DNA from 3 places in the Shewanella sp. GutCb genome. Region 2 is predicted to be linked to each of the others. Evidence: riboswitches for the same ligand, from Rfam matches in the RefSeq annotation. Region 2 holds a riboswitch; each other region holds the start of a gene.
What was found. A riboswitch is a leader RNA that binds a small molecule or an ion and turns the genes downstream of it on or off. The one in region 2 is predicted to bind thiamine pyrophosphate.
Positions count from the first base shown of each region.

Region 1: linked by a shared signal. The riboswitch ahead of thiD (bifunctional hydroxymethylpyrimidine kinase/phosphomethylpyrimidine kinase) and the one ahead of thiC (phosphomethylpyrimidine synthase ThiC) in region 2 are both predicted to bind thiamine pyrophosphate.
Region 3: linked by a shared signal. The riboswitch ahead of CXF86_RS22070 (TonB-dependent receptor) and the one ahead of thiC (phosphomethylpyrimidine synthase ThiC) in region 2 are both predicted to bind thiamine pyrophosphate.

Region 1 covers NZ_PJBL01000012.1:4,148-11,974, forward strand. The annotation lists gene thiM (hydroxyethylthiazole kinase) at 1-318, opposite strand, end outside; gene tenA (thiaminase II) at 352-1,014, opposite strand; gene CXF86_RS07135 (ABC transporter substrate-binding protein) at 1,048-1,995, opposite strand; gene CXF86_RS07140 (ABC transporter permease) at 2,022-2,873, opposite strand; gene CXF86_RS07145 (ABC transporter ATP-binding protein) at 2,866-3,633, opposite strand; gene thiD (bifunctional hydroxymethylpyrimidine kinase/phosphomethylpyrimidine kinase) at 3,633-4,490, opposite strand; TPP riboswitch at 4,590-4,686, opposite strand; tRNA gene CXF86_RS07155 (tRNA-Asp) at 5,196-5,272, opposite strand; tRNA gene CXF86_RS07160 (tRNA-Asp) at 5,355-5,431, opposite strand; tRNA gene CXF86_RS07165 (tRNA-Asp) at 5,517-5,593, opposite strand; gene CXF86_RS07170 (TIGR03503 family protein) at 5,726-7,042, opposite strand; gene dnaQ (DNA polymerase III subunit epsilon) at 7,053-7,781, opposite strand.
Region 2 covers NZ_PJBL01000022.1:6,397-14,223, forward strand. The annotation lists gene CXF86_RS13170 (YdeI/OmpD-associated family protein) at 238-813, shown strand; gene CXF86_RS13175 (PhzF family phenazine biosynthesis protein) at 897-1,697, shown strand; gene CXF86_RS13180 (RecX family transcriptional regulator) at 2,112-2,921, shown strand; gene CXF86_RS22935 (DUF3861 domain-containing protein) at 3,026-3,160, shown strand; gene CXF86_RS22940 (DUF3861 family protein) at 3,175-3,339, shown strand; gene CXF86_RS13190 (PAQR family membrane homeostasis protein TrhA) at 3,583-4,272, opposite strand; gene CXF86_RS13195 (hypothetical protein) at 4,643-5,689, shown strand; TPP riboswitch at 5,858-5,956, shown strand; gene thiC (phosphomethylpyrimidine synthase ThiC) at 6,106-7,827, shown strand, end outside.
Region 3 covers NZ_PJBL01000106.1:141,968-149,794, reverse strand. The annotation lists gene CXF86_RS22070 (TonB-dependent receptor) at 1-2,125, opposite strand, end outside; TPP riboswitch at 2,177-2,308, opposite strand; gene CXF86_RS22065 (YcfL family putative periplasmic lipoprotein) at 2,430-2,819, opposite strand; gene CXF86_RS22060 (PaaI family thioesterase) at 2,869-3,339, opposite strand; gene CXF86_RS22055 (PaaI family thioesterase) at 3,332-3,835, opposite strand; gene hinT (purine nucleoside phosphoramidase) at 3,832-4,188, opposite strand; gene CXF86_RS22045 (helix-turn-helix domain-containing protein) at 4,376-4,789, shown strand; gene CXF86_RS22040 (hypothetical protein) at 4,869-5,216, opposite strand; gene CXF86_RS22035 (helix-turn-helix transcriptional regulator) at 5,386-6,021, opposite strand; gene CXF86_RS22030 (bifunctional protein-serine/threonine kinase/phosphatase) at 6,285-7,827, opposite strand, start outside.

The DNA.
Region 1 (7,827 bases), on a different contig from region 2:
AAGTTGACTCGCACCACAGCCAACAGGATCAAGTACCACCACTTTATTATTGGCATTGGCTTGCTCGACGGCAAAATGCATTCGTGGCGTCCAAACACTGTCTAACGTACCAATGTTAATCACTAAGGCACCGGAGAAACTCATCATCTCTGCCATTTCTTGTTGGCTATGCGCCATGATGGGGGATGCACCTAACGCTAATAAGGCATTCGCAGTATTGTTCATCACAACGTAGTTTGTGATATTCACCACCAATGGTTTTGTCTCACGCAGTGTCGCTAATGCTGCAATAATTTTTTGCGTATTCATAACTGTCATGATGCTTTCCTATTTTGTATTTGGTGTGCCCATTTAGGCGCCGTCGAGACCTTGTTGCCAAAATGCGACTTCCATTCGAGTGGCGGTTTTAAAAATATGACATAAACGCTGGCCTCGTTGGCTGTTTATATCAATATCAGCCAGCAGCTCATCCAATTGTGTCATGCTTTTTTGAACACCAGATTGGAACTCTTCTCCACCGTACATCTTGATCCAATTAACGTAGGGGTTACCCTCAAATATCGTGGATTCACTTGCTAATAATTGCGCGCCAATAACAGCATATCCCTTTGAACATGGCGCTAGCGCGGCATATAAATCAATCACATCACCGGACATTCCCGTATCCAATACAAAGCGCGTATACGCCACCGTACCAAAGGCTTCGGGTTCCGCTTCCATCTCAGGCTCTGAAATGGCCCATTCAGCACAATACGTTAAGTGATGGGCTATTTCTGAGTCCAATAACGCTTGCACGCTCGGTAATGCCATCCGCATTTCAGCTAAGGTTCTCGCTTTGTAAATCGCCAAGGCATACGCTCGGGCATATTGCTTTAAAAACAAAAAATCTTGTTTTAAATAATGTAAGAAAGACGAATGAGCTAACTCGCCGACCGCTAATGCCTTCACAAAATAGTGCTCAGTATATTCATTCCATTCACTTTGACACGCTTGAATTAGGTCTTGATGATTCATATTTGTCTCTAACATTAAAAAGGGGGAAGTTGTTTACAAAACGGGTACAAAATCTTGTGCTTTAGGCAGCGTTTTAATGATCTTATGTTGATACATGAATGCAGAAAAACGATCATAGCGTTGTAAATCAACGGCGGCAGGACGCAAAGCAAAGCGCGTTAACGTATCGTTCCATGCTCGCTTATTTAATTCATTATTCAAGGTATCTGGCGCGTAAGAAACGAAGGTTCTCCATGCTTCTTCTGGGTGATTCACAATAAATTGTGTTGCCTTTTCAATTGCATGATTAAACTTCTTTAAAGCTTCGGCATCATAGGTTTTTGCATTCGCCACAAAAACCAGTTCATCATACGATGGTACTCCATGCTCTTCAGGAAAAAAGGATTTTGCTTTATAGCCTTCTAACGCTAATTGATTGGTTTCAAAATTACGTAATCCTCCCCAAATCGCATCAACTTTACCCGACGCTAATGATGACGATAGCGCCCATCCAACATTGATGATTTTTATCTCAGAGAAATCCACACCCTCTGTTTTTAACATGGTGCCAATGGTCGCTTCTTCGTTACCCGCAATCGAGATCCCGACTTTCTTACCTTTTAAATCAGCCAGTGAGTTAATGTTTCCATTATCAAGCACCATTAAGGTATTGAGTGGTGTCGCAATCAGTGTCGCAGAGCGGATCAGTGGCAATCCTGCAGCCACATCGATGGTTAAACTGGTTTGATAGGATATCGCTAAATCGACATTATTAGCGGCCACCAATTTGGCTGGCATACTGGGATCCGCAGGCTCTTGAATGGTAATGTTCAAGCCTTCTTCTTTGAAATAGCCTTTTTGTTGAGCAATCACCACAGGGCCATGATTTGGATTTACAAACCAATCCAACATTAATGTCATCGCTTTATCTTCAGCACTCGCCATCAAGGAGTAACTTGCAATAAGCACAGCCATCGCTCCTTTAATCATGATCTTTTTCATTTGTTTAAATCCCTTACGCTATCAATCTATTTATCGTGTTGCCACGGTATGAGTTTTTGAATCAGTACATCAGTGAGAAAATAAAGGCTGACGGATAAAGCAGCAAGAATGAATAAGGCGGCAAACATTTCATCAATCATCATTCGAGCATTAGCTTGCAGCATTAAATAACCAAGCCCTTCACTTGATCCTACCCACTCCCCCACCACGGCACCAATAGGCGCAACGACCACTGCAACACGGATCCCAGACGCTAATGAAGGTAAGGCAGCAGGCAAGCGAACGTGTTTAAGTAACTGCCATTTTGATGCGCCCATGGTGTGCGCTAAATCGAGGTAACCGGTTGGAGTATTACGTAAACCGTCGTAACAACAAGTTGTCACCGGAAAGAAGATAATCAGCGCCGCCATCACGATTTTTGACGCAATGCCGTAACCTAACCACAGCATTAAAATCGGGGCGATAGCAAATACAGGAATGGCTTGGCTCGCAATTAAAATAGGCAATAACCAACGTCGAAGTGGGTCAAACAGCAGCATTTGGAGTGCAAACAATAACCCCATAGAAAGGCCCAAACCAAGACCAAGAATAATCTCTTGCGCGGTGATCCATGAATGGAATAACAACACATCGTAACGCTGTATTAGTTTTTCAAACACCGCTATCGGACTCGGAAAAATGAAACTGGGCAACGCGAAAATCATAATAACAAACTGCCATATCGCCAGTATTACAGCAGCACTGACGATGATTCTTCCTATCGATTTAGCGCTTTTCGGTAACGCTTTTGGCTCTGCCCTCTCCGTTTGTAACACAATCGTTTGAGATGCAATGTGGTTGTCGGAGTGCTCATGATTGATTGAAAGTAGCTTAGACATAGTCAACCTCCAACGTATCAATGATCTGTTGCTGAAGAATCGCTAGCTCCGCATCAAATTTTCGTGGAATGGTTGAGTTTGGCACCGGTAAAAGCACCGCTGAGGCTGGTTGACCTTGCATGATATAAATCGCATCACTTAATCTAAGTGCTTCTTGCGGATCATGCGTGATGAGTAATACGGTTTTACCCGCCAAGACTTGGACTGCAAGCGCTTGCAGTCGATGGCGAGTAACCGCATCTAACGCAGAAAAGGGCTCATCCATTAATACCATCGGCTTGTCTTGCATTAACGTTCTTGCTAACGCCACACGCTGACGCATTCCTCCAGACAGTTGCACGGGCATACTCTGTTCATGCCCTTTTAATCCAACACGCTCTAGCAATTCAATCGCGCGGGCTTGATTGGCATTAAATTGAGTGTTCACCGAAAATTTGTGAGCAAAACAGACGTTATCAAGTACGTTTAACCACGGCATCAATAGATCTTGTTGCGCCATGTAAGCAATGTTGCCTTCTAAGCATTCTCCCCCATCAATGTGAATGTCACCCGACCACATCACTTTATCTGTCAATAAACCTGCCATATAACGCAAAATTGAAGTTTTACCACAACCACTTTTACCCAATATCGCCGTCCACTTTCCTGCAGCGATGGACATGTTTAAACCCGACATAATGGCCGCTGCGCTGTCTTTGTATTGCAAAGTGCCATTTGAGATAACTGCACCGAGGCTGTTATTACATGGCTCTAGCTTCATTACGACTGCCCTTGAGTGTTTAAGACAAAAAAGTGATTCACGGGCCCATGTCCTTGTCCAATATTCAACTCATCAGCATGGGCAATCGCTTGAGTAATGTAGTATTTGCCCCGTTTTACCGCCGCTGATAATTCATGCCCTTGAGCTAAGTAAGAGGCGATTGCAGAAGATAAGGTGCAACCTGTTCCGTGTGTATTGCGAGTTTTAATCCGCTCCGTTGATAAACGCTCAACATTGTCGGCAAGGATCAGTAAATCAGTGCTGTTGTCATCGGTTTCTAGGTGGCCACCCTTTAGCAAAACAGATTTAGCGCCTAATTGACGAAGTTCGTCGATCATAGCAATCATTTCATCTTCGTTTTTGGGGACTGAGCAGCCAATTAGCGCAGCGGCTTCTGGCAAATTAGGGGTAATGACATCAGCCAGAGGGAGCAGTTCCGATTTAAGGCTATCAATGGCAGAGGAGTGGAGAAGAAGATCACCGCTGGTTGCGACCATGACGGGATCAACTACGAGATATTTAGGGGTGTACTGTTTAATTTTTTTAGCGACAGAACGAATGATATTTGAATCACTTAACATGCCAATTTTTACGGCAATCACATTGAGATCCGAAAATACGGCATCAAGTTGTTGCTCGACAAACTCTGCATTGATCGGGTAAATACCCGTAACCGCTTGTGTATTTTGTGCCGTTAATGCCGTAATAACAGAGCATGCATAACAGCCAGTCGCTGAAATGGCTTTAATGTCGGCTTGAATACCGGCACCACCACCGCTGTCTGAACCGGCAATGGTCAATACAATAGGAGTCGTAACGAATGGAGTTAAAGATGCTGTGGTGACTAATGAAGACATATTTATTTCCCTAACTAACAGTCAGGAAAAAACAGTCGTGTGAGAATAAATGCGCCAAAAGGTGCTATCTCAGCAAAAGAAACGGATCAGGAAGAACGCCTCAAATGACCATTAGTTCCCTACGTCAGTATTAACTGAATCAGGTTCAACGGGTTCATTTTATGATCTCAGCCTATTGGCTCCCCGACTAATCACCACACACTATCATTAATCGATTTGTAAAGAGCATGCTTTTTGATGAGAATGCTAACTGAGTTAACTAATTATCATCTTATGCATTCGATTTGGATACTAATTAAACAATATTTCTGCGCAGTTAAGAAAGCTTTGACGCTTCGTCAACTTGCCATGCCAAATAAGACATTCCCACCCTTGGCGGCCAGATTTAGGAGGTACGAGTCCAAGAATGGACGAAGGTAGAATAATGCAGGAGCAATTACCGAGGATGCCAGAGCCGAGAATAACGATTAGCTTCAATCTCCCCATCTTGCCTATAGGGTTTTAATTCCCGCTGAATGCTCAAACTTTTAATGCAACGGGTATTACATAAGAAAATATCGGATTAGTTAAACTGAATATATTATGAATCAGTAACGGCTCTTACCAGCATTGGGGAATGTGAGTTAGTGCAAATGCCTGATGGGTGTACGAAGCGGCTATAAACGAAAAAAGCCTCATCTTTCGATGAGGCTTTCGTCTTTATGCTGGCGGAGTGGACGAGACTCGAACTCGCGACCCCCGGCGTGACAGGCCGGTATTCTAACCAACTGAACTACCACTCCTAACTCTTATAAAAACTAACTAAATTAGCCTTTATACTATTTATTATGTCACTAATAAATAGTTTGAAACTTGACACTAAATTGGCGGAGTGGACGAGACTCGAACTCGCGACCCCCGGCGTGACAGGCCGGTATTCTAACCAACTGAACTACCACTCCTAAACTCTTATAAAAACTAACTAAAGATTAGCTTTTATTCTATTCATTATGTCACTAACAAATAGCTTTAAATTTAGCACTTGATTGGCGGAGCGGACGAGACTCGAACTCGCGACCCCCGGCGTGACAGGCCGGTATTCTAACCAACTGAACTACCGCTCCACATCAAGTGCGATGAATAATACGTAGACTGCCAAACTCAGTCAATCATTTTTTGCGTCAACCATGACTAACCAGCTAAAAAATGACCAATCCCGATATTCAACGCTTTGCAACGGCTGTCGCGGTGGTTAATTATCCAGCTTTTGGATCATCGAAATCTTCAGGCATCGATAAATCAATCTCGTCCAACGCTAATGTCATTTTCTGTTGCTGACTTTCTTTATCCATTCTCGCCTGCGTCGCAGCGAGTGCTTTCTTTAAGTTACTGCGTTTACGAACAAACAACAAAACCAATATGCCTAAAATAAACAACACCGTATTCACGGTTATCAGCCAAAACACCGCTTCTTCTTTTGCTGTGCTTTCAGCTTTTTGAGCTTGGAGATCTGCTTTAGCGGCGAGTTCTTCAGCTGACGGTGGTGGTTCTGGCGGTTTAATAAAATTAAAAAACAGTTCCGGTAACGTCAAGTAGATCTCTCGGCCGTTTTGGGTGGTGCTGACCGCCGTGAGCTTTATTCTATAGCTGCCAAAGTCATTCACCTTGCGTAGGCTATACAAGGTCTCGGGGCTATTTATCTCGGAAACCGTGACTTGAAGACGCATTCCCGCAGGCCCTACGATTTCAGCTTCAACATGAGTCTCAGCCAAAACCAGTTCATTTTCATCTACATTGATCCGCAGATCCCACTCACCTGAATCGAGGTTTTGTGGGGCAACAATATCGACAGCAATGGGTCGAGTTGACAACCTAAAGGGCTCAGAATACTTACGTTCAAGCACCGCATTTTTAGCCATCACTTGCAGTGTGTAGCTGCCCCAAGCCTGGTTTAGATTCAGTTTACTGGTGAATACACCGTCATCGGGTCGCTCGTCTAATGACTCGCCATTATCGCGATAGGTCCCCACGATAACGCTACCGGCTGCAAAGTTTTCATCGGCTGGATTATTATCACTGATAAATTTTGCCGTCCAGCTCATTAAGTAATCTAACCCGGGTAGGCGTACCTTTTGCTCGTCACCTATCAAGCGGGCGGTGAGTTTTAAGCGCTCGCCTTGGTACAGCGGCTGTGGGATCGGATCTACATCAATGGACAGCACTGACACTTTATCGATGACAGAACCTTCAACCACCTTACCGATTAACTGCCAGGGGCCTGGCATTGGGTCTTTGATAGTGATCATGTCGCCAGTTAGGCCATCCATCCATTTAACATGCTCAGGATGACGACTGATATACCATTTACTGCCGTCAGGTTGCACGATAATAACCGGTGAGCTGCCGTATTCACGATGGATAAGTAGCGTGACACTGTCGACCATATGGTCAATTCTAAATCGATTTTTTAACTCTGATGCCTGCGATGAAAGCATCACTTCGGCGACGGCACAATGAGTTATCATTAGCCCCAAATATGCCATCACCACACAAGTTGTTACGCGTTTAATCATAGAATGAGGTCTATCCTCGCCAAATACACTGTCCAGATTTAGCAACTAAATCGAGTCGCTCTTCATGTCTAGTTAGTTCATCGGCCGTTGCGCTGATCACTTTAAGTATTGCGCGGTCTCTAGGCAGTTTATTTATACCTCCGCCTTCTTGCCCTGCTTTCTCACTCGATAGGTTAAAGTTTGTTTGCCCACCAGTCATGATGAGGTAAACGTCAGCTAAGATCTCAGCATCGAGCAATGCGCCATGGAGATCGCGACGTGAGTTATCAATGCCATAACGCTTACACAGAATATCCAGGTTATTCTTCTGACCTGGATGCAGGTGCTTTGCTATCGCAAGTGAATCGAGAATTTGACAGATATTTGCGGTTTTAGGCCCAACAGGCTGTAACATCGAAAACTCATGGTCCATAAAGCTAACGTCAAAGCTGGCGTTATGGGCCACAATTTCAGCACCATCAATAAACTCAATAAAGCTTTTGGCTATTTGATGAAATTTGGGTTTATCCGCCACAAACTCATTGGTGATCCCGTGAACCTCAATGGCCTCTGGGTCGATAGGCTGTAACGGATTAATATACTCGTGGTAATGTCGACCCGTTAACTTGCGGTTAATGACTTCAACACAACCAATTTCAATAATTCGGTGACCAAGATGAATGGCACCACTGGATTGGTTCATACCTGTCGTTTCGGTATCAAGAATAATCTGACGTTTAGCGCTTGAAATAATATTCATGTGAATTAATGCATTTCTCAGTTAAATTTTTTGGGTATACTCGCCC
Region 2 (7,827 bases):
TCTATTTCTCCCTGCAAAATACTCTCTATTATTGGTAATAATTACGTAAATAAACCCATTTACGACAATAGCTTAGCAATGCTACCTTGGGTTGACATAAGCGTACAGTCAAGAACGTTATCGAACTGCTATTGAATAAGCTGTTGAACAAAACAGTTTGTTATGTTTATTGGCCATATTATAACTAACAATGTTAGTGCGCTTAATGCGACGTTATCCCGAAGAGAATCAAGTTTTATGCCTGAAGCCAATCCAGCGAGAATCATGACCTTTGTATCGCCGAAAGATCTCAGTCAGTGGCTCAAAGTGAATCACGCCTCTGAAAGTGAACTATGGGTGAAGATATACAAGAAAAATACTAGGATTCAGAGCGTGACTTGGGATGAGCTCGTGATTGAGGTTCTATGTTGGGGTTGGATTGACGGTATTAAGAAGTCAATCGATGACCAAGCCTACCTTCAGCGCATTACTCCCAGAAAAACGCGCAGTAACTGGTCTAAAAGAAATACAGAGCATGCGGAGAGTTTGATAAATGAGAGCCGGATGATGGAATCAGGGCTCGTGCATATTCGTGCTGCAAAAGAGGACGGTCGCTGGGAAAATGCCTATGTGGTAAGTGAAATGGAAGTACCCGCAGACTTCCTAGCGGCACTGGAGAGCAAGCCGAATGTTAAGGCGTTTTTTGATACTCTCAATAAATCGAGTCGTTATGCTATCGCGTATGGATTGAAAAGTGCGAAGAAACCCGAAACCAGACTTAGGCGATTTACAAAATTTATGAACATGCTTGTGCACGAAGAAAAGCCTAAATAAGTGGAATTAGGCTTAATAGGTTTTTCAAACGGACGCATAATAAGTCGTTATGCAACCAAGTTGTTCAACGCAAGGAGGAAATCTTGGAATTAGATATATATCAAGTTGATTCATTTACGACTAAGCCATTTAAAGGGAATCCAGCTGGAGTTTGTATATCAGAAAATGATCTTGATGAAAATCTCATGTTTTCTATCGCAGAAGAAATGGCAGTTTCTGAAACTGCATTTTTATCATTAAGTAACATGAAATTAAGGTGGTTTACACCCAAAATAGAAGTAAGCTTGTGTGGTCATGGAACATTGGCCGTCGCACATGTTTTAAAGGAAAATGGCTTGGTTGCGATTGGCGATACATTAGTTTTTGACACATTGTCAGGTGCTTTACTGGTCACAGTACAAGATAAAACGATTGAAATGGATTTTCCATCAACCACTATCAATCCGGGTATTTCTAGCCATGTAGAGCTCTTAGATCTTCTTGGGATCAATCCAGAACACGTGATTTTTTTGGGTCACTTCGATTCAAAATTTTTTATCGAAATTGACAGCGAGGAAACGCTGTTGGGGTTAAACCCAAACTTTGATGGCTTAAAGAAATTAAAGGGCCGTAGTGTTGTCATTACTGCAAAATCAGTATCCAGTGAATTTGATTTTATTTCTCGGTATTTTGCTCCTTGGGTTGGTGTTAATGAAGACCCAGTTACGGGTTCAGCACATTGTGCTTTAGCTGTATATTGGGAAGCAAAGCTTAAGAAAAACAAGCTTAAAGGCTATCAAGCTTCTGCCCGTGGTGGTTTCGTCGATGTTGAATTATTGCCAAATAATCGAGTGAAACTGATTGGTTCAGCGATAACTACGTTGAAAGGGGTTTTATACGTATAGGCAGTGTAACGATTTGATAATAAATGTAAAATTTAACATCCATCTTGACTCTTTGCACTTTTTCCAACCAATCTTATTTGTTATTAAGGCGTTGCGACACCGTAAGCTTCTTACATTCCCTAATCAGAATTTCATGAATTAAAGCCTAAGCACTAACCCACTGATGTAAAGATGTGGGTTAGGGTAAGTGCCTATCAAAATGCCCAAGAAGTGTTGGGGGTAAAGACGCGTTTATATGCTGTTTATCTGCATCTACTTTTCTCACACATTCCCTAATACAAGCAGAGTTAACCGGGGCATATATGGTTTTTGTCAAATCGTATTCGAGTACGAAGATACACCTAGTGCGTACTCAACAACGCGGGGATCTGCTACACTGCTTTTGGTTATTTTTTAATTTAAGATCAATTTGTTATGCAGCGCCAACCATTACGTCAAGCCAAAACTATCGATAACGTTTTCAATAGCGCCTATTGGCACCTTGGTCAGCAAGATTTTACCATTAATGAAATTCGGACCAAGCTTGAACGGAAAACCGAAAACCAAGAATGGATTGATATTGTCCTCGCCAAACTAATAGAGAACGAATATTTAAAAAATGACTTTGACTTTGCGGTGCGCTATTGCGAGGTAGCCTTTAGTAATGAACTCGGTAAAGGCGCAATAAGACGTAAGTTACAACTGCGCGGCGTTCCCGTCACCGACATTGATACCGCGATAGAGCAAGTAATGGACGAGCAAAAAGTCGATGCGTTTGAGATGGCCACCTCTAGGCTGTTAAGCAAGTTTGATAACTTTTATGGCACCAACAAAGAAAAGGTCTATACGCAGATGACCACTAAAGGTTTCTCTCGCGTAGAAATAGATCACGCATTATCACAACATCCAGAGCGTGAAACACTGCGCAGTAAATTAGCGGTGAAAGCAGACAAAGTTGACTTAACAACGGAAATAATCAAGCTATTTAACAAAGGTAAAGGCGAAACCTTGATCTTGCAAGAATTAAAGCAGCGACTGATTGATGTGAGTGACTTTGAAGATACGGTGTACAAATTAACGCTATCAGAAGATGTCGACTTTTATCAAAGTTGTAAAAAAGAGTTGGCGAAAAAGCGCTATGACTTATCGGATTATAAAGGAAAGTCGAAAGCGTACGCCTATTTATCCCGGAAAGGGTTCGGCAGTGATGAAATAAAAGAAGCAATGAATCCGGATGATGACTAACTAAAAGAAACCGTTAAAGAAACAATTATGGTACTCAGTATTGTGATTTTAAATATTGTAAACAGTAATATATCGATAAGCACCTAACACTAGAGGCAATAACGATGACCACTAAAATTCGAAGTGATAATTGCTACCGCGTCACCATTGAAGAGGTAGTATCGCTAGAGGAAATGGGGAAAACACGACAGTTTGAGTTACAAGATAGAGAAGATTTGTTCAAGGCTGTAGAAACTTAAAGAAAGGCAGTGGGTTGGAAGACTCTCTTGCAACTAAGGTTGCTGTTGCGCTACGCTTATTAGGTCCCGTGATGATTGAACATTGCAAACATGCGTTGTTTTTAGATTTTATGCCCCATTTTAAGACATTTATGCAACATATAAAAAGTATGGTGAAAAGTGCAGTAAAAGAAAAATAGTTTCGCTGCCGGAGGAAAGTGGTCTATTTTTCCTTATCGATGAGACTGACATCTACAGTGTTAATGTTATAGGGGCTCTAAGCTAACAAGTCGTCTTTGTTCGAAGAAAGCTATATCGCGATATATAGACTAATACCCTCTACGCTACATCAAGCCAATACGCTAACAAATCCTTGTCTAAAATAAGAGCTCAGTCATTTAGTATTATATTGTCATTACACAATGAAGACCATTTATACACGATTAAATGACCGTTAAGTAAACGCAGAGGAAGTGGCTAATGGCGCCACCTAATACAAACAAGTGCCATATCGCGTGGTTGTAGGGAATGCGTTTAGCAACATAAAAAACAATCCCTAAACTGTAAAATAACCCGCCAATAATGAGAAGGTTAAAGCCTAATGGCGACATTCCTGCAATTAACTCTTTCATCACGGTGACACAAAGCCAACCCATGGCAAGGTACAAGACTAGACTGAAGACTTTAAAGCGAGTGATAAAGAGTGTCTTGAAAAGAATGCCTCCGATTGCCAATGACCAAATGGCAATGAGCACCAAGTTGGCATTTCCGTTGCCATTTTCATTTTCTAAACTAATCAGCATTAAAGGGGTATAGGTACCCGCTATCAACAGGTAGATGGCACAATGGTCGGCAATTTTTAATTTATGCTTCAAAGCTTTATCTGTTGCGCTATGATATAGAGTCGAGCAAAGAAAGAGCAAAATAATGCTGCCGCAGTAAATCACTACACCTGCCATTTGCACAAAAGTTAATTGCTCATAGCCTTTTAAAATACACATAATCAAGCCGATAACACCTGCCACAACGCCTAACCCATGACTTAAGCTGTTTGCTAGCTCTTCTTTAACGCTATAACTAGCACTTGATACTAGGGTTTGCTTTGGCGACAAGGTTGATTCTTGAGTAGACATAAGGCGTAAATGACTTCTGGTTTGACCACGATTAGCTGCAGTGTATCAGCTTTAATGATAATAGTCATAGTTTAGCGTACACGTGTTAGCTTAAAATAGGTCCAATGTAATCACCATTACATTAGTGATGATCAATGATAAAAAAAGACAATAACACTCGATGTTGAACTTTTGTAATAAAGCGGTATCTAATGTTTTAAGTGATTATTATTCATTGATAAATTAGCTTAATTAATTAACCAGCCACAAACAAGCTTCATGTTAAATAAATCAGCATGAGTCAATCGTTATAAATAACGCCATTATTAAGGTTAACCTTGTCTTCTCATGGCGTTAATTGAACCTTATGGACTATAGAGTTATTCATCGGATGAAATCAGTTAGCAGATCCTCAGCACCTGTTTTTACTGCGCTTGCAGCAGAGAATGGCAAAGGACAACCTCTGCTCAGTTTATCGGTAAGCACTGAGGAAGCCAGTGCAACTTTGGCGGTCATTAGGGCTGATAAACAGTTTGAGCTCCCGGTCAGCCATCCTCTAGTTAAACCTATGTTTGGTATCAACACCGCTGCGGAATCAACCTCTATCGCTGAGGTCGTTGTTGAGGCGGATAATCGTGATAAAGGCGGCGTGAAACGCTCTTCTTGCTTGCGTTCATTTCAGCTGTTTCAATCATTCATATGGGTTATTTTACTGCACATTGTATTGATTGGTATTATTAATCAGCTTTGGGTGAGACAAACGCTAAAGGTTACAACTGTTGCCCCAATCAAAATCCAATCATACCTGTATGTCGAAGCTAAACCGGTAAAAGATGAGGTGATGGATAGCATCGACAGCTCAACAACTAAGGTGAGATCGCCACGTCATTCGCCAACAGATAGCGACAACCCCACCGAGGCTGACGAACTTGTCGAGACATCGCCAGTACATGAACCCGCGATGGAGGCTGACAACACCATTGAAGCCATACTGCCGACAACGGATTTATCGGAAAAAACGGACATAAGAATCAATAAGAGCCTGCCGACGTACGTTCCTCGCCGTAGTGCAATGGCTATTGCTCAATCCTATCTTCAACGAAAAAATGATGCCGCACTAGACGCACTGATTGTCGATAAAGCCAATAAATATAGCGGGCCGCACTCTTTGAGTAAGATGGATGGTGACATGGTAGAGTTAGTTTTTCCTGAGGTAGATGAGTACAGCAAAATACCCACGACAGATCATCGACTCGATCCTAACCGTATCGTACGTCACGGTGATACCTGCTTTCGAATAGTGCAGGTGCCGACCCAAATTAACCCTTACGCAGAAAATATCGGTTACCCCTTTAACTGCGGTGGCGATAAAGTTAAAAAAGCGATTAATGACGCTATCTCAGCACGATTAGAAAAGAGAATGATTAGTCGAAAATAGTCGTTTTTGAGGTGATAATTTTTCATGATAAATAGTAGTTTAATATGCAATATTAAATTATTTGTATTATTATCAATAAGCTATGAGTCAATAAAAATATTTACCATAACAGAGGTTTGTGAATGATTTGTACTTGTTTCTTAGTCACTGTTAGGCTTATACTGCCGGCTCATCTTGTCGGAGTGCCATAAGGCTGAGACCGTTTATTCGGGATCCGTTGAACCTGATCAGGCTAGAACCTGCGTAGGTAACAAGCGAAATAACTGCATAGTATCGGCTGTATTAATGCTGCTAGCAGTCACATTTCGGTGGTTAAGTGCATCTGGAATTAGCGTTATGACGCGGTTTCATTTTCAACTTTCAATTACTCATTTCTCCTGACAAGCAACTTCATTTTTATAATAGTGAGTTTGCTAATGTCTAAACGCCGCGAAACCCGAGCTCAAGCTCAACAGTTCATCGATAACCTAAAACCGTTACAACACCCAAATTCCGAGAAGATCTATCTTCAAGGTAGCCGCGTTGATCTTAACGTCGGTATGCGCCAAATTCATCAAGCTGACACTTTGCTCAGTGGTGATGAGAAAAATCCTGTATTTGAAGCTAACCCACCGCTGAAAGTATACGACTGTGCTGGGGCTTACTCAGATCCTGATGCCAATATTGATGTGCACAAAGGCTTAGATAAATTACGTCATAACTGGATCGTTGAACGAAATGATACCGAACAGTTACCCGCTGTCAGCTCTGGTTTTACCCAGCAACGCTTGGCCGATGATGGTTTAGACCATTTACGTTTTGAGTCGTTAGTGCCTCCTCGCCGTGCAAAGTCAGGTCAGCGCGTAACGCAAATGCACTATGCCCGCCAAGGGATTATCACCCCTGAAATGGAATATATCGCTATTCGCGAAAATATGGCAATGGCAGAGGTGACCGACCCTATGTTAACTCAAAAAAATAAGGGCGAAAGCTTTGGCGCCGTTATCGATGAGCCAATCACTGCTGAGTTTGTTCGCAGTGAAATTGCTCGTGGTCGAGCCATTATCCCGTTAAATATCAATCATCCTGAAGCTGAACCGATGATTATTGGACGTAACTTTTTAGTGAAAGTGAACGCCAATATTGGTAATTCAGCAGTGACTTCTTCTATCGAAGAAGAGGTTGAAAAGCTGGTGTGGTCTACCCGCTGGGGGGCTGATACGGTAATGGACTTGTCTACCGGTCGTTATATCCACGAAACCCGAGAGTGGATTATCCGCAACTCTCCTGTCCCCATTGGAACCGTGCCTATCTATCAAGCACTCGAAAAAGTGAATGGTGTTGCTGAAGATCTTAACTGGGAAACATTCCGCGACACCTTGATAGAGCAAGCTGAGCAAGGCGTTGACTACTTTACTATCCATGCGGGTGTATTGCTGCGTTACGTACCCATGACCGCAAAACGCCTCACGGGCATCGTATCGCGCGGGGGGTCTATTCTGGCTAAATGGTGTTTGTCGCACCATAAAGAAAACTTCCTCTATGAACATTTCAGAGATATTTGTGAGATCTGTGCAGCTTATGATGTCTCACTGTCATTAGGGGATGGTATGCGTCCGGGCTCGATTGCTGATGCCAATGATGAAGCTCAATTTGCGGAGCTCGAGACCTTAGGCGAGCTGGTTAAAATTGCCTGGAAATACGATGTTCAGACCATCATTGAAGGGCCTGGCCATATTCCAATGAACCTCATTAAAGAGAATATGGATAAGCAATTAGATATTTGTGATGAGGCGCCTTTTTATACTTTAGGCCCGCAAACGACCGACATAGCGCCTGGTTATGATCACTTTACCTCTGGGATAGGCGCGGCGATGATTGCCTGGTATGGCTGTGCAATGTTGTGCTATGTGACGCCAAAAGAGCATCTGGGCTTACCTAATAAAGACGATGTTAAACAGGGGCTTATTGCTTATAAGATTGCGGCTCATGCTGGCGATGTTGCTAAAGGTCACCCAAGTGCACAAATTCGAGATAACGCACTTTCAAAAGCACGTTTTGAGTTCCGATGGGAAGATCAATATAACTTAGGCTTGGATCCTGAAACGGCTCGCGCTTATCACGATGAGTCACTGCCGCAAGAGTCAGCCAAAGTGGCT
Region 3 (7,827 bases), on a different contig from region 2:
CGTTTAAAGTAACCCCTAGTTGGCGTGGATCACCATAGCGCACATATTGCTTATCTGCCCAGCCTAAATCTGGCTCGTTGCCAAAATAGAAGCCTCGAACGCCGTATTTTTCATCAAATAGGTTACGTCCCCAGAGATATGCAGACCACATGTCAGCTTCGTAACCTATTTTGGCGTTAAAAATTTGGTATGCATCTGATGTAGACTCGTTACTATCCGAGTAATAAAAATCACTCTTACCACTGGCATTCACGTTAGCAAACCAACCAGCATCGTTGCGATAAGTCGCGCCAACACTAAAGGTAAAGTTAGGGGAATGCGCTAGCTCACGGCCAGAAAGATCGACTACGGTGCCATATTTATCTTCGTACTCGTAATCACCATAAGCGGTTTCTAACCAACCTAAACTGGTGTAAAGCTTTAGGTTATCGGTTGCATACCAGTTGCCGTCAAGCTCAGCACCATAGTTATGAGAACTGCCTGCATTTTCGGTAAAGAGAATAAAATTCCCCTCTTCGCCAGGTACTGTCGATTGTTGCGATGCCGCGACTTGTTGATCTTGTCTATCCATAAAGAATACCGACAGATTAGTGCTTGCTTGACCATCAAACCAAACCGACTTCAAACCCACTTCGTAGTTATAAAGAATTTCAGTGTCGTACTCTTTTTTATCGGCGAGTTCACTCGGCAGTGACATATTAAAGCCACCCGCTTTATAGCCTCTCGCCACGCGGATATATGACTCGTGGTTTTCACCGAGTGCTTTGCTTAACGCAATATGCCCGCCCCACATGGTTTCGCTTGGCTTAAATTCGTCGCCATCTGAATCACTGTATTCACTATCTCGACGCTCTGTCCGCAGTCCTACCGACAAAGCATAGCCCGAACCTAGGTCTGAATCTAATTGACCAAATAACGCATAGTTTTGCGCCTCGTATTCCGCACTTAACTGACTATAAGTATCCATAGTCTCATTGTCTTCTTGTAGATCCATTGCGTATACACCGACGAGCCAGTCAGTACTGCCCGCAAATATACGGCCTGATTCAGTTGAAGCTAACCTAAACTCTTGCGTGATGGTCTGCCTGTCGCCTTTCTTATCCCAGTTATACTCATATTCACAAGGGCTACCATCGCAATCTCGACTGTCCCAATAATCAGGGTTAGCCCAGTCACCGTCATAGTTATGGTGAGTTTTTGACTGTGCCAGAGAGGTTAATGAAGTCAGTTCAACATTTTCAGCACCAGTGTAAATAAACTTTAAAACGGTGCCGTTAGTACGTTGCTTATCAACGCCAGGTGCATCCGTTAACGTATCAAAACCGTTATTATCTAATGTCCAAGCATCATATCCATTATCGTAATTTGCATGTAAGTAAGTCAGGTCAATTTCTAGTTCTTCAGTCGCGTACCAACGTAATTTTGCGCGACCAGTGAATTCATCACGGTTATTAGTATCGCTCTCACCAAGATAAAGATTATCTCGATAACCATCTTGCTGATGCTGTTGCAGCGACACACGGTAAAGCAAGTTTCCAGAATCGGTTAATGGACCCGAGCTAAAACCACTAAAGGTCTGTAAATTATCATCGCCTAGCGAGATCTCTGCACCATTTTCAAATACGTCGGTAGGATCATTACTTTTAAGGTAGATAAGACCTGCTAACGCATTAGCGCCATAACGTGTACCTTGAGGACCGCGTAATACTTCAACTTGTTGTAAGTCGTACATGCTTGAAGCCATGCCTAAACCGGACAAATCGATATCATCAACGATAAAGCCAACAGAGGAGTTAGGTGCGCCTTGATACTCTTCTTGCTCACCGACACCACGAATTTGGAAGTATTTGGGTCTTGAGCTACCACCGGACCAGTTGAAATTAGCAATTGAGTTTAAGATATCTTCAAAGTGCTGTGCACCTTCATCCTCAATTTGCTGCTGATCAATAACGGTGACGCTTGATGGCATTTTTTCTAGCGATGTGCCCCGAAAATCAGATGTCACAACCATGACTTCCATCTCATCAACAGGTGTTTCTGAGTCAGTATTGGCAAACGTAGGTGATGAAACTAGCGCAGCCATGACGGCAACCGCTATAGGAGAATAAGTTTTTAGATTTAACATAGGACCTCAAATTAAAATTTTGAGATCCGGCAACATAAAGAAGCGTTCGGGAAATGAATTGTGGCCCATTCCTACGCCGGTATTAGCCGGATCAGGTTCTAAGGGTTCGTTTTTCAACATCTCAGTTAAAATCCACAATATCCAACTTATGGTTTATAGACTTTAACACCCCTTGGCGCGGCCGATTATACATGAATTTCACAAACTGATGACAGTCTTCTTAACGTTTACAATCTTTATGCATAAAAAAACGTCAGCTTTGCTGACGTTTTCATAACAAATATAATTTCTAATCATCTACATATTAATTTGAAAAGGCTTTTCTTACATATAGCTCAAAGCGAGTTGCGTTAACATTAGGCGCAACCGCTGATACTTGTAGCTGCTGCTTGCCATGCAATTTTACTGACTTCCAGCTTACGCCTTCATCATCAATCGTCATGCCACTGGTATCAAACCAAGTGAATTTATACTGCAAGCGCAAGTCAGTAGAGACCTGACTAATAATCGTGCCCGTGCCTTGTAAAAAACCACCTTCAGGGCGCGCCATTACACTTCGTACGGTGACTTCTTTACCAAAGCTGTTGTTATCAACACGCACTTCACCTTTAGAACCCACCATTAAGCCTGCTGTGTGTGGTGCACAAGCCGCGACAATCAACGCTGTAAATAAGCCTAAAATCAATTTTTTCATTTTGTTCCCTAGAATAAAATCATTCAGTGTTAATACAAGGATAGCTAAGTTAATCTATTAAAAAATGGGCTCTTGCCGTCGCAATCAAGTGTTTACGATTAGTCTGCCAACAAGTAATGCTCACGTTAGCGACTCGTCGACCTTGGCGAGTGATCTTACATTCAGCAAAGCTACCTTTATGGTAGCCAGCTCTGAGATAATCAATTGAGAAATCAACTACTTTTGGTACTTTAGTGGTCTGCATAAAGACCATTAGCTGCACAATGGCTGACATTTCCATAAAACCTGCGATAACACCACCATGCAGTGCAGGTAGTACTGGGTTACCGATATTATCATCTTTTGCTGGCAGCTTAAAAACTAGTTCATCGCCAAAACGCTCAACACCCATTCCAATAAACTGGGCGTAAGGCACATGTTCAAGCAAGTGACCAAAATCATTTAGTTCCGTTGCTTTTCGTACGATACTTTTGAAATCTAACTTTGTCGCATCAGATTCTGAATGACTCGGGTTAGTCATGACGCGGCTCTCCCATCAGTGCTTGTCTAAACTCTTCGCCAACCATTTCTGGACTAATTCGCATAAACGAGCCTACCGCATTAGCAATGGGATCATCGATTGAATCTTGGTAAGCAATAGCACGAGTAAAAGCGACGCTAGATGACAATTTATAACACTCTGCAAAACCATAGACTGGCTTAAACGGTTCAGCAGGTTTCATGTAATCAACTCGCAGATCAAGCGTTGGTGAGATCTCCAAAGCACCAAACTGATAAAAAATAGAACACACGACAGCGCAGCCACTGGCCGTATCCATCAATGTTGTTATCACTCCACCGTGGATCACACCAGTGTCTGGGTAACCAACAAGTTGAGGATCATAAGGCAGCTCAATGAGCACATGTTTATCACTGCCCTCTAACACCTTAAGCTTTAATTTTTGGCACTGAGTAAGTTGCCCAACAAATCGACTTGCCATCTCCGTTAACGGAAAAACATCGGCAGCTTTTTTCATCGTTTTTGACTCAACATAGGGCCTAAAGAGTGGCCTCCGACTAAATGCATGTGAATATGGAAAACCTCTTGGCCTGCGTGTTCATTACAGTTCAAGATCACGCGATAACCGTCTTCTGCTATCCCTTCCTCGCGAGCCAGTTTGGCCGCAACAGACATCATTCTTCCCAACGCTTTCTCATCGGAAGCCTTAATATCATTTATTGTCGGGATCAGATGGTTAGGAATAATCAATATATGCGTCGGTGCTTGTGCACTGATATCTCTAAATGCAGTCACTAGCTCATCTTGAAATAGGATATCTGCTGGAATTTCACGTCGAATAATTTTGCTGAATATGGTTTCTTCGGCCATTTTATTGCTCTCATAAGAATAAGTTAAACCTAGTATACTCGAAAAACGGCATCTGGCGATTCGCGTTTTTATGCGTTAAAAAGTCTATTTGCAATGATTTGAGTGCCAATTGAACAGCTGTATACACAATATGATTGACTTTAGGACCATATCCATTTTAAATAAATAAAAAATTACAGGACTCATCATGCTCACCGCTAAAGAAACCGCACTGCTTAATGCTGCCGCCGAGCTGATAAAAGAAAATGGCATGATCGCGCTCAATATGTCCGACGTTCACAAAAGAGCTGGTTACTCACGCGCTGCTCAATATCAGTCATTCAGTGACAAAAACTCACTACTTGCCGCACTTAGCATGCGTGAACTGGTGTTGAATACGTATGCGTTAGAAGAACAGCGTTACTCAGATCTTAGCGGGGATTTTTCAGTTGTTTTAAGACCTGTTGTGTATCGTTACCTCAAATTATCAGATCGACTTATGATTGACTCAGCTTTTAACAATATGCTTAAAGAAGTGAGAAAGTTACCTGATGAAGAGCAATTTATATTTTGGAAAAGAGGCTTTGAATTTTTAAACAGTGAACGTGAGCAAGACAAGTAATATTAGATTTGGTGCTCGTTATATGTACATGGCCAAAACAACACCGCTTTCCGTTGATTTGGCCCATAGATTATCCAAGTTAACTCTGTTCCTTAATCAGGTAAACAACGCCATCTTTTTCATAAACATTTTTAACTTCATTACCTTCCCCAAGCACCACCACTTTATCGCCTTTATTGGTTACCGCATTACCGGCAGCATCTAGCACAATAGCTAAGCCTAATGCTGAAAGCAGTGGCGTATGATAAGCATGGTAATGAAGATGACTTCTAGGAATGACAATCACTTTTGCACGTTTATAGGACTTGTAGGGCTTATTAACTTTCTGGCATTTCACTCCACCCGCCCTATCACAACCGACAGTGGCCGCCTCAGCAAAAAACATTACCGATAAAATAGTAATAACCAACATAATAACTTTAATCATATTCATCTCTTTCGATCTCATAGTTTAACCACGAAAGCGATAATACCAAATGAATACACAACTGTATAGCAATGAGTTTAGTTGTGATGGTAGTGATAAAAAAGGCACTTAAGTTGAGCGCCTAACAATATCAGTAAAGTCAATGAGAGCTTAATCCCATTGAAGAGATTTATTGAATGACTTCATGGGTATTCATTTGTGCCCAAGCGATTGCTTGGCCGCGGCTAGAAACTCCAATTTTTCTAAAAGCACGATATAAATGGGTTTTAATCGTACTTTCACTCACAAATAGTTGATTGGCAATATCAATGTTGGTACTCCCTGAACGCAGGACCTGCAGTACTTCACGTTCTCGGATAGTCAGAGCGTCTGACTCTTCATCAGTACTGACGTTATGAACATCTTGTTGATTAAAATCGTCTGGAATACAAGTTAACCCCTGAACTATTTTGGCCATGCCTAAACCAATAGTGTCTAATGAGGCGCCCGAATAGAATAGACCCGCTGTAATATTGCTTTGAACTAAGAATTTGGCATCTACTTGTTGAGGATAATGCAGGAACACAACCCGAGCCCCACTCCTCTCTTTATCTAACCTTCGTTGAATTTGATAGGCTTTTGGGATATCTACACTAGAGAGATCAATAATGACCAGACTTACTCTGTTTTCAGTAAAATAATCGATAACATTATCTGGAATAACATTATGAATTTTAACTAAAAATTGTTGAGGCCATCGAGTATTGAGCAGATCGACTAATATTTGTGATCGGGTTACAATAACCCAGTGCATAACTTTAAACATTTAACTCTCCATGTTTATATGGTAACCATCCTTGTATCTATTAGTGTAATACAAAATTCAAATAATGAACTAACGAAAGAAATTCAGCATTGAATATTTATAATTTTCATACTATTTTTGCTATCGAAAATCCAGATTGTATACCTCCATAGTCTGTTAATAAAATACGCTCGTCGCTGTTATAAGCCCTCTTCCTTTGAGACGTCAATTCATTCAAAAATATAGCAAGCCAATCTTGAGTACAACTCAAGATATAACCCATCTTAAAACAGGGCAAGTAGTACGGCCAACAACCCAAAAAATACAGTCAAACATTGCCAAAAAAGCAATGGTTGACGATCAATCAACGGCGATTTCACGGCTGATTGCTGCCAATGTGTTACCGGCTGAGTCATCTCAAACAACCATTCACGGCTGTCAGCTTGGCGCTGCTCTGGCGCAACACTAAGCCCCTTTTTAAGGGCTTTATCCATCCAGATTGGCACCAGCGGATTAATGTCATAACTGGGGGTATACTTAAGCCGTAAAAAATCCTGTTTTGTTTTACAGTGCGACTGCTTTCCATCGAAGGGTAATCGACCCGTTAACATCTCAAACGCTATGACCGCAATAGAATAAAGATCCGCTTTTTGATTAACTTGATAACCCAATATGCTCTCTGGGGCTGAATAATCTGCAGTACCCAAGATTAGGTCTCGTGGTAAGGGGCTGGTGATCTCAGCAATACCTTTAATAAAACAGGCGCCAAAATCGATGATCTTCAGCCGCCTCTCATTGGTCAACATTAAATTGTCTGGCTTAAGGTCTTGGTGCAGTGTTTCTTTACGATGAAATGCTCGTACCCCCGCCTCTAGCTGTTTTAACAGCTCTAATACCTCTTGAACTTCAGGTGCTGGATTGTGTTTAATCCATTGACTCAACGAATGACCTGCAAGGTATTCGGTTAAATAGTAGAGTGCCGACTTCTCTCTATCTCGATCGATTATCGACACCACATAAGGGCTATTAATACGTTTGCCAATCCAGCTTTCAAGCAGAAATCGCTCTATGTAGGCCGCATCATCTAAATAGTTGATAGACGGTGTTTTCATACACATCAAACTCCCTAGCTCATTTTTAACTAAATAGACTTGGCTCCTCTGGCTTTCGTGCAACACATCAACCACCTTGTAACCGTCTAACGTCATACCAATGCTGAGCGGTGGTGGAAATGGCAGTTTAGATAGGCTTTGATAAACCTCATCAATGTTTTTATCCGGTAAGGCCTCGATATGCAGCAGTTGGCAACTAGCGTTATCCTGAGAACGGTAATTGAACGCGTTATCAACCATCGCCATACAAAACTGATCACAATCTTCATCGGTAAATCCAGCACTTTTCCCTGCATCATAACGACTTTGGGAAAACTGCTGCAGTCTTGCCTCAATTTCGACGTCGGTAATGACATCATGCACACCATCTGTGGTGAGCAAATACAGATCGTCCTTGGCTATTGCTAACATTCGGTAATCTACGTCAACGTTGACATCTAACCCCATGGCTCGGGCCAGGTACTGCTGGTTTTTCCCCACAAGGCTGGTGTGATCATGGCTAAGTTTATCAAGCGTGCCATCGCGGTAACGGTAAACTCTTGAGTCCCCAACATGAAACATATGTAGATGGCAGGATTTAAAGACTAATGCGCTAAAGGTACATACGTAGCCCCGCCTGGCATCGCGGTAATCTTGCCCTAATCCGTAAAGCCATCGATTCAGTGCCGTTAATACTTGAGTACTAGACTTTTCTACCGACCAAAGATCAGGAGTC